Regions from separate parts of the Paenibacillus sp. FSL K6-1330 genome, predicted to be linked through region 2. Evidence: riboswitches for the same ligand, from Rfam matches in the RefSeq annotation. Region 2 holds a riboswitch; the other holds the start of a gene.
What was found. A riboswitch is a leader RNA that binds a small molecule or an ion and turns the genes downstream of it on or off. The one in region 2 is predicted to bind cobalamin.
Positions count from the first base shown of each region.

Region 1: it holds a riboswitch for cobalamin, as region 2 does, so the genes downstream of both, NYE54_RS23910 (1-propanol dehydrogenase PduQ) here and NYE54_RS27475 (ABC transporter substrate-binding protein) in region 2, are expected to answer to the same signal.

Region 1 covers NZ_CP150269.1:5,254,648-5,259,667, forward strand. Annotated here, with positions in the region: gene NYE54_RS23890 (sensor histidine kinase) at 1-374, opposite strand, end outside; gene NYE54_RS23895 (ANTAR domain-containing response regulator) at 367-939, opposite strand; gene NYE54_RS23900 (EutP/PduV family microcompartment system protein) at 1,028-1,459, opposite strand; gene NYE54_RS23905 (BMC domain-containing protein) at 1,472-1,828, opposite strand; gene NYE54_RS23910 (1-propanol dehydrogenase PduQ) at 2,058-3,200, opposite strand; adenosylcobalamin (AdoCbl) riboswitch at 3,659-3,812, opposite strand; gene NYE54_RS23915 (DinB family protein) at 4,006-4,548, opposite strand; gene NYE54_RS23920 (DinB family protein) at 4,604-5,020, opposite strand, start outside.
Region 2 covers NZ_CP150269.1:6,036,715-6,041,734, forward strand. Annotated here, with positions in the region: gene cobT (nicotinate-nucleotide--dimethylbenzimidazole phosphoribosyltransferase) at 1-764, opposite strand, end outside; gene NYE54_RS27465 (ABC transporter ATP-binding protein) at 832-1,617, opposite strand; gene NYE54_RS27470 (iron ABC transporter permease) at 1,614-2,660, opposite strand; gene NYE54_RS27475 (ABC transporter substrate-binding protein) at 2,657-3,661, opposite strand; cobalamin riboswitch at 3,919-4,121, opposite strand; gene NYE54_RS27480 (histidine phosphatase family protein) at 4,274-5,020, opposite strand, start outside.

The DNA of each region.
Region 1 (5,020 bases), 780 kb from region 2:
ACGGCAATGACGCCGCTTTGATTTTTAATAGGATATACCGTTTGCCGAACCAGATGATTCTCCTGCGTCCTGGCGACGAGCCCCTGCGACATAATGCCTGTTTCAAGCGTCCGCAGGACGCCAGGTTCATTCTCGCGCAGCGCCTTCTCCCCCGTAACCGGAAAATAATATACCGATTTGCCTTCACATGGACGACGATGATAGACCACGATGGCTTCGCTTGCCACGCTCGACAATACGTCGATGAACACATCATCCTCTACCTCGGTCATTTGAAATGACTCCGCTATTTCGCAGATCCGGACTATATCCTCTTCCGACAATCCGGTGTGAAGGCTGCAAAGCTGCCTGATCCGTTCTTTGAAATCAATCATAGGAAATGACGATGGTACTAGCAATTTCAATCAGAGGACATCGCCGATCCATGCTGAGTTTTCGTAAGATTTGATAGGCTTCCTCTTCCGTGTAGCCATTTTCTCTCATCAATATGCCTTTCGCTTTCTCGACCGCTTTGCGTTCTTCCATCTTCTGCGTCAGCTTTGAGAGATCTTGTTCCAGCTTTCGGAATTCCTTGCCTCTGGCTATCGTGACTTCCACCATAGGAATGAACGACTTTTCATCAAGCGGCTTTACCAAGTAACCAAGCGCACCGACAGAAGATGCTTTTTCAATCGTCTGTTTGTCGCTGTAGGCGGTCAAAAGGATGATCCCGCCCGCCAGCTGTTCTGAAAGAATTCTTTTACTCGCCTTGAGCCCATCCAAAATGGGCATTTGAACATCCATGATGACGAGGTCAGGCAGATGCTTCTTGCATAATTCGATAGCTTCAAAGCCATCGGAAGCTTCGCCTACTACATTGTAGTTAGCCTCTTCTAGCATCTCACGAATATCCATTCTTGTAATAGGTTCGTCATCGACTATTACAATTTTTCCATTCATGCGTCATGCACCTCATTGTCTGTCGTTATTTGCTTGTCGCTTGTCTATCGATAAGCCCCGCTTGCATTTGAACTAGAATCCAAGTCGTTTACGCCCTCAAATAATCCCGAAGAGCATCCACTCCCACGTTCTCGATCGTCGAGACTTCAAAAATCCGCTCCACGCCGGCCGCCATTAAATGCGCTCTGGCCTGCGCGATTTCTTCTTGCGACTTGGCCAGTTCCACCTTCGTTACCACTCCGATAACCGGCTTGGCGAATACCGTTGCAAAAGCCGGCGGGAAATAGCTGTCTTCTTTCGTGCAATCCTGAACCAGCCCAATGACATCGGCATCTACACTGGATACTAACAGCATTTTGTATAAATACCGGTTCTCGATGCATTCGCCCGGCGTATCGATCGCCTGATCGAAATTTTCAACGGCTTGCGTTTTCTTATAGGCAATCTCCTCACCGTGCAGCCATTGGCACAGCGTGGTTTTGCCCGATCCTGTACTTCCGGCAAAAATAATTTTCTTCATCATAAGCTTCTCCTACGTTCTCGTAATATTCGTATTTGCCGAGAAGCCCAATATATTCTGCAATCCATGCAGCACTGCGCTGATCGCAGATTCTACTGATGATACATCGCCCGTAATGACGAGTGAACCGCTGAAACGGTCGACAAAGCCGATTTGTACGCCAGCCGCCTTTGTAGCGATATCCGCTGCAATGATGGAGGCTTCGCTTGGCGTGATCGTCATAACGCCGATGGACTGATGCGCTTCGTTTCCGAGTCCCAGCTTCTTGTAAATGTCCGGGTTCGGGTTCGCGATAATGTGAGCGAGCGTGACCTGTTTGCCAGGCACATACTCCTGAATCACACGTTGTTTCTCGGCTCCTTGTTCCATACTCCTCATCTCACTCTCGTATCGAAAACACTAAAAGAGGTTGTTCAAAAAGTCTACTTTTGATAAGAAAACCTGCAAAAAAACAATAAAAGCCCCTTAAAAGTCCATGCGGAATTTTTAAGAAGCCACTTTGCTTTGATTTGTATGCAACACGCCATTGTGTTACTTTCACTATATTTGAATATTGCAAGCGATGTCAATACGAAATCCGTCAAATTTCGACTCGATCTTAGAATTGAAACATTTTGTTCAAAATTTGAAGCACGTCCTCTGCCGTAGGAACGCGTGGATTTGTTGCCGTGCATCCGTCTTTCAGCGCGCCTTCGGCGATCGACTCTCTCATCTCTCCAAACAGCGATTGATCCACACCGCATTCACGCAGCGTTTGCGGCATATTCAATTGCTTCTGCAGCAGTTTGATTGCCTGTACGAGACTACGGACGCCGCTCTTCGCATTGGGTGCGGATAACCCCAAGCTTTTGGAAATTTCGGCATACCGAACCGCCGCTCTATTGCTTTCTTCCTTGCCGTAACCCGGCTTGTAATCGGCATTAAATTCGATGACATGCGGAAGAAGAATCGCATTCATGCGTCCGTGGGCAATTTTGAATTTGGCTCCCGCCACATGCGCGATCCCATGATTCAATCCCAGAGACGCAATATTAAACGCCATCCCCGCGATGCAGGATGCATTATGCATTTTTTCGCGCGCCTCAAGATCATTTCCGTCCTTATAAGCTCGCGGCAAATAAGCAAAGACCAGCTTCATTGCCTTCTCCGCCAGTGCATCGGAGATATCATTGGATTTGGTGGATACATAGGCTTCAATGGCATGCGTCAACACATCCAGTCCGGTATCGGCCGTAATGAAGTCCGGCACGCTTTTGACGAGCTCAGGATCGAGAATCGCTTCTTGCGGCAGCATGTCATCGGATACAAGCGGATATTTGATGTTTTTTTCTTTGTCGCTGATAACGGAGAATGACGTAACTTCAGAACCCGTCCCGCTTGTCGTCGGGATTGCAATGAACGGGATATCTCGCTGGTCAAGCAGCTTTTTCGTAAACAGCTTCATCGCTTTAGCGGCATCAATGGCAGAACCGCCGCCAATGGCAATGATTAGATCGGTGTTGAACGCACAGAGCGCCTCGACACCTTCCGTGACGACTTCAATCGGCGGATCAGGCACGATATTGCTGAAAACATATTGCTCGTTACTGCTGTGCAGGCGATCAAACACCATGTTAATCATGCCCGACTTCACCATAAATGGATCTGTGACGATGAACATACGTTTGTTTTGCCACTCTGTTAGACGATCCATCGCGCCTTGCCCCATATAGAGGTCGGCTTTAATCGAAAGTTTATCCATGTAAAGCACCTCCAAGAAGTAATTGCAACAAAAAAAGAGGCCATTCAAAGGGAAATCCCCTTCAAAAGCCTCTTTGCTTGTTATCATGTATGCACGCCATTGTGCAGCTTCTTATCATTTAGTTTTGCATATATACTGTACACCGTCATTCCGATCTTCGTCAACCGCTTCCGGAACTTGTCCTTAGATCAGACACATTAACGGCACGATTTTATAAGTGCCTGTTCAAAAAGGTCGGTCATCAAAAGCGGACTTTGGGAACAGCCTCTATCAATAAAAAAAAGGGATATGCACCCCATAGTGCACGTGCTTCTTCGTCCTTGAAGAATCTCCCCGTTTGCGAGCTATACCTCATTGTATATATTCGGCGGCGAACACCCGGCTGTGGCCGACAACATCGTCGGCAGCCTCTGCTGCAATTAAAAAAAGCCTAGCGAGGCGAGAAACGTCACTAGACTTGTAAACCAGCCATTTTCGCCTCGAAATGACTGGTCTCTCCAAAGTTATTAGGCAAAAGACCTGACTTAAGACCGATCATTCGGTCTATCACAGTGGCGGGACCGTGTTGGATTTGCACCAAACTTCCATTACCTATAACTTTTTCTATTGTACATGACGCGAATAGTTGCCCATTCGACATCATTATAGCACAAACGACGCGTTTGGCGATATAAACCTTAAAAAAATGATTGACCGAATGAAACTCAAATAAAATAAAATGCCTCGGGCAGACCAAGGGACGAACGCTGCAGCGTAGATACGGTGAATTGTCTCAGAAAGACAAACAAGGAAATGGTTTTCCCATTCATTTATTCATGATCCATGTCTTCTTCTGCTCAGAGTACCACTTTCTAAGCTGATTAATATGGGCTTGATGATAACGGTTATGGTCGGCCATATGCCATAAACCCCACCGGATGGTGGCTTGCTTTTCATTCTCGTGTCCGAATGTAACGATGCGATCCAGATCGGCATCCGTTAACTGCGTACATACATCCTTCAACATACTGAGTACAACTTCATATTTAGATATAAGCGTGTCCAGAGACATTCCTTTGACCATCGGCAGCCTGTTATGTTCATCGATCATTGGGCCGTATTCATCTATGAATGACTGGGGAAGCGCCTCACCTTTAATCCTATATACCCAGTTCAGGTCGACGTACATGATATGTTTTATTAACTGAGCGGCACTATTGAAATTGTCACAAGGTCCCTTGAAGTCTATTTCCTCTTGGGCCATGCCCTCTGATATGGACTTTAGCCGTTGGCTGTTCTCTCTGACAGCGCTATATAACATTCCCACGATCGTTGACATATTCTCTTCGCCTGGCAAATCGTACAACATCCTAACACAACCTCCCTTGTAAAAATAAATAGCATCCCGGCCTCACTATTTGGACTCACGATGCTTCTTCCTTAACCGCATGCTGTACTTTAAGTTCATGAATTCTTGCCGCTTCAACTTTTTGCTTAAAGTCGCCTGGCAATAAACGGGATATGACTTCACGAGTGTTTCGCCCAACTTCACTTCGATAAGCTAATAAAGAACCAATATCAAGAGCCGCACTCAAATTAGCGATTTCTGCTTCCGTCATTTCATTTCCAGAATGAACATCATCAATGTGGAGTTTCTTGTTCCATTGACCTGAATGCAATACTTGGACATCGTTATTTACGAGCACGCTCATCGTCATGTCTTCAATACGCGTGATATGCCACATATGCCATATTATTGAGTTTTTTGTATCAGGAGCCTTAACTGGATATTGGCGGAATGTTTCCTCTTGTAGATCTTTAACTAACTCATCCTCAAGGGT
Region 2 (5,020 bases):
ATAAGTCCAGCCAACCCGCCAATCTCGTATCCTCCAACTTTGGCGAGCACGTCGATGGGATCATCGGCATGAGGTCTATTAACTTGTATAGCCTGTTCCACAACTCGAATCTTATGTAGCAGCCGTTCATCGGTTACGCCCGTTCCCCTTCCCACGACTTCAGATGGCTGATTGCCGGACAGAACGGAGAAGATCGCTGCACTCGGTGTCGTGTTCCCAATGCCCATCTCCCCGGTCACGAACATTTGCGTTCCTTGCGACACCAACTCGGCGGCTACCTCTGCACCGGTTACAATGGACTGCAGTGCCGCTGCCTTTGTCATCGCGGGCCCTTTGGCCATATTGGCAGTTCCTCTGCCAACGTTCCGCGACTTCAGCTTCTCATCCTTCAGCTCGATCGCGACACCGATGTCCACACAATGCACGTCCGCCCCCGCCTGACGCGCCAGCACATTCACAGCCGCCCCTCCATTCAGGAAGTTCATGACCATCTGGGGCGTTACCTCAGCCGGAAATGCACTGACTCCTTCTTCACAGACTCCATGATCACCAGCCATGACAACGACGGATTTTTTGGTGAACGACGGCTTCACATTCCCTGTAATTCCCGCTAATTGGATCGCTAGCGCCTCCAGCTTACCCAGACTGCCCGGAGGCTTCGTCAGCGTGTCCAAATAAGCGGCTGTTTCGTTCTGAACCTCGACATTCAGCGGTTTAATGTTAGCAATGATGTGATTTAAACGATTAACGATTGTATTCGTCAATGAAACGACCTCCTTGTATCTTGTTCCTAAATCTTACATCCTAAAGCGGAATATGCGACAACATCGGTCAGGACCACGTGCTATTCGCCGTTAACAGCACCTGCGGAGCACCATTCTCGGGATGGGCCACAATCGAGGGCTCCACCCGGAAAATTTGACGTATATACGCCGCTGTCAAAACTTCTTCCGGCTTGCCAACCCCGGCGATCTTTCCCTGATCAAGCACCAGCAGTTTATCGCAAAATTGGGCCGCCAGATTCAAATCATGCAGTACGCTGATCACCGTAATCCCGGACGAGTTCCGCCACTCCGCCACCATATCCATGAACTGAAGCTGATAGTGGATATCCAGATAGGTCGTCGGTTCATCCAGCATCAGCAGCGAAGGCTCCTGGACCATCACCTTGCCGAGCGCGACACGCTGGCGTTGACCGCCGCTTAACTCGGTAAGCCGCCGTTCTTCCAGACCATTCAGATCCAGCTTTCGGATAATGGCCTCAATAAGCGGGGCTGCATCCTTATCTTCACGGCCAAGCCAGTTCAGGAAGGGGAACCTTCCCATCTCCAACACTTCCCGGACGGTAAAATCGGTAGGATCAAGCCCTTCCTGCTGAAGCACCGCCACGATCCGGGCCAGCGTCTTACGAGTATAGTGTGCAAGCGCCTTGCCCCGAAGCGTCACACTTCCTTGCGTAGGATTCTCCACACCGGATAACAGCTGCATGAGGGTGGATTTACCGCTTCCGTTCGGACCGATGATCCCCCACCATTCCCCTTCGGCAATGTGAAGGTCCACGCCTTCAAGAATCGGCACCTTGCCATATGCTTTGCCAAGTCCTTGAGCTGTAATCATGATAGACCCTCCCTGCGCCGTTTTTTGTTCCGGTATAGCAAATACGCAAAGAATGGAGCGCCTATGAATGCCGTAACCACACCAAGCGGTATTTCCGTTGGTGCCAGCACGGACCGTGCCGCCGTATCGCACCAGACCATGAATATCGCGCCGCCCAGAGCCGACAGTGGAACAATGACGCGGTAATCGGAGCCGGTGATCAACCGGATCATATGCGGTACCACAAGTCCCACGAATCCAATCACGCCGGATACCGACACGGCTGCGGCGGCGAGCAGGGTAGCAACGATGAGCACGCTGGTCTTCAACCGATCCACATTCAAGCCCATATGGGCGGCCTGCCGTTCCCCCAGCGACAAAATATTAAGCGCCCGCGACCTGCTCCATAAGTAGATAAAACCTGCGATAAAATACGGGAAAAGGATGGCCGTATACGACCATCCACGCATGCTCAGGCTCCCCATCGTCCAGTACAGGATCTGGTTTACCGTATCTTTGGACATGACCGTCAGAAAGGAAACGACGGCGCCCAGAAACGACTGCATCACCACGCCGGACAGAATGAGCCCGTGGATCGGCAGTTTTCCTTGGTCCCTCGCCAGCAGCAGAACGGCCCATAAGGTGCCTGCTCCGGTCAGAAACGCTACAAGCGGCAGCGTGTAACCTCCGGCAAAGGAATATTCCATCCCGAAAAAAATCAGGGATGCTGCGCCAAGCGCAGCACCCGAGGATACACCAAGCGTAAACGGATCCGCCAGCGGATTGCGCAATACCCCTTGAAAGGCGGCTCCGGCGACGGCCAGGGAGGCTCCTACGAGCATCCCCAGCAATATGCGCGGCAATCTCACCTTCATTAAGATTTGCTCGGATGAAGCTTCCCAGCCCGGAACGATGGAATCGCCGATTCCCGGCAGCCGGTGCAGCAGCATCGCCCCAATCTCTCTCACAGGCAGGTGCACGGAGCCGATTCCGAGACTGACAACCAAGGTTAACAGTAATAGGATGATGCCGGCCGCACCGAATCCTGCAAGTTTTTTACTCATGGATTCATCAGTTCCGGATAAACGGCCTTCGCCACTTCCACCAACCCTTGCGTCACACGGGGACCAGGACGGCTGAGCAGGTTCGCATCCACGGATATGACCTGATCGTTCTTGATGGCTTCGATCTGATCCCAGCCGCCGCGCTCCTTAATCAGCTGATCCAATGTTTTCTTGGTTGCTTCATCAACCACATCGTCCGTGTACAGAATGACGTCGGGGTTCGCAGCAATAATATTTTCCTCACTGATTTCGAACCAGCCTTCCGCATCGCCGGCTGCGTTGACGCCGCCAGCTAAGGTGATGATCTCATCCATAAACTCGCCCTTGCCGACGGTCCATCCCGGAGAGAATTCCACATACACTTTCTTCTTGTCTTCATCCTTCACGGCTTTCACGGCTTCCGTAACGGTAGCCAATTCCTGCTTCATCTGATCCACGACCGCTTTCGCCTCCGCTTGACGGTCCGTAATTTGTCCGATCAGTTCGATGTTCTCCATCACGGCATCAATGGTTTTCAGATCATTGACGAACAGGGTAACGCCAAGCTCACGCAATTTCTCGGCATTCTGAGCATTCATCGAAGCCGCAAATACCACATCGGCATCGGCTGCAATAATAGCCTCTTCATTCACTTGGAACCCGCCCAATTTAGGCTTAGATTTGGCCGCTTCCGGATAATCGTCATTATCGGACACGCCAACGATTTCCTCATCCAGGCCCAAAGCGAACAGTTTTTCCGTCTCGGACGGTGTCAGGGATGCAATTTTGGCCGGAGCTTTCTCAAACGTCATTTCAACCCCGGTTGAATCCTTAACGGTCAGCGGATACGTCGTTTTAAGCTCTTCGCCGGAATCCGCCGGAGCTTCGTTATTCTGCTCTTCCTGCTGTGCAGGCTGCGTTGTATCCTTCGGCGCCGCTTCTTTGTCTCCACAGCCAATCAAGGCCAGAGCCATCAGTATGGCTACTAGAAGTACGGACCATGTTTTGTTTAATGCTTTCATCTCTTAAAATCCCCCTATGCATAATTGAGAACCTGGCGCTTTCGAGTTTACATTCCTTCGACCGATCCTTACCGGGAGAAAAACATCAATCGTCATACTCCAAAGAAAAGCAAAAATCCCTGACTCCTCGTAAACAAGGACTCAGGGATTACGTTTTAACATAAGGACATCTGGATAACCGTTCACAGATAGCGCCTTAAACTTCCGCCCACACATGCTGCATGGGTCCGGCAAACGTAATCCTCTCCTCGAAGGACCGTCATTCATTCGCCGAGGGCAGGTCTCCTGACTTGCAGGCTGTAACGACTTCTCCGCCTTCCCAAGCGCTATGGCTCAGTGGCATATGAAGAAGTCCCTGCTTCACAGTGGCGGGACCGTGCCGGACTTGCACCGGCTTCCCTATTAACCCGGCAGAAGGCAACAACGCCTTCTGTCCGGGACCCTCGCAAATAATATGAATTTATGTATGTTAGGCCAAGCATGGTTTCTCTGCCCAAAATTATAGGCGATAAACCTTCCTCTTACAACCGAAAGAATCGGTCATTTCAAATGCCTTATGATACGGATTTATCCCGTTATCGCCCATTCCGCACCGATATCATACGATTTCATTTATTCGCTTAACCGCACGCCTTCCCAGCGGTCTCCATCCCATGTCAATTGCAGCTTGAGCTCCTCGCCCGGTGACACTTGCGTTTCCCAGAATTCCGTATGCGGAAGGGTAGCTGCCGCGATCTGCCGGATGACGCCCCCATGGGTGACCACAAGCACATCCAACTCAGCCCTCTGTGTCCCAGAACCATAACCGGCTCGCTCTGCCTCTGCCTCTGCCTCTGCCTCTGCCTCTGCCTCTGCCTCTGCCTCTGCCTCTGCCTCTGCCTCTGCCTCTGCCTCTGCCTCTGCCTCTGCCTCTGCCTCTGCCTCTGCCTCTGCCTCTGCCTCTGCCTCTGCCTCTGCCTCTGCCTCTGCCTGCACAAGGGTATCCGGATCTTCCTCCACATGCAACAGTTCCTTCAAATCCAAATACAATCCGGTCAAGAATGCCTGAATCCGGGAACAGAACGCTTCCCAGCTCTCCCCATTTGGCGGCGTAACTTCTGCGGGGTTATCAATCCAGCGCCGATAGGAGATATCCGACTTCAAGTCCTCGTAGATGTTCCCTTCCCAAGCCCCGAAATCGAGCTCACGCAGCCGCGGATCATACTCGACACCTGGAATAAACCTGCCTGGATCTTCATCATCAGGAATAGCGGACATTGTTGAGTCCGATAAGATAACATTCAGCGTCTGCCTGCATCGAAGGAGATCACTGCAATAGATCCGGACGAACTGCTTGGTACAAAACCTTTCCAGCAGCGG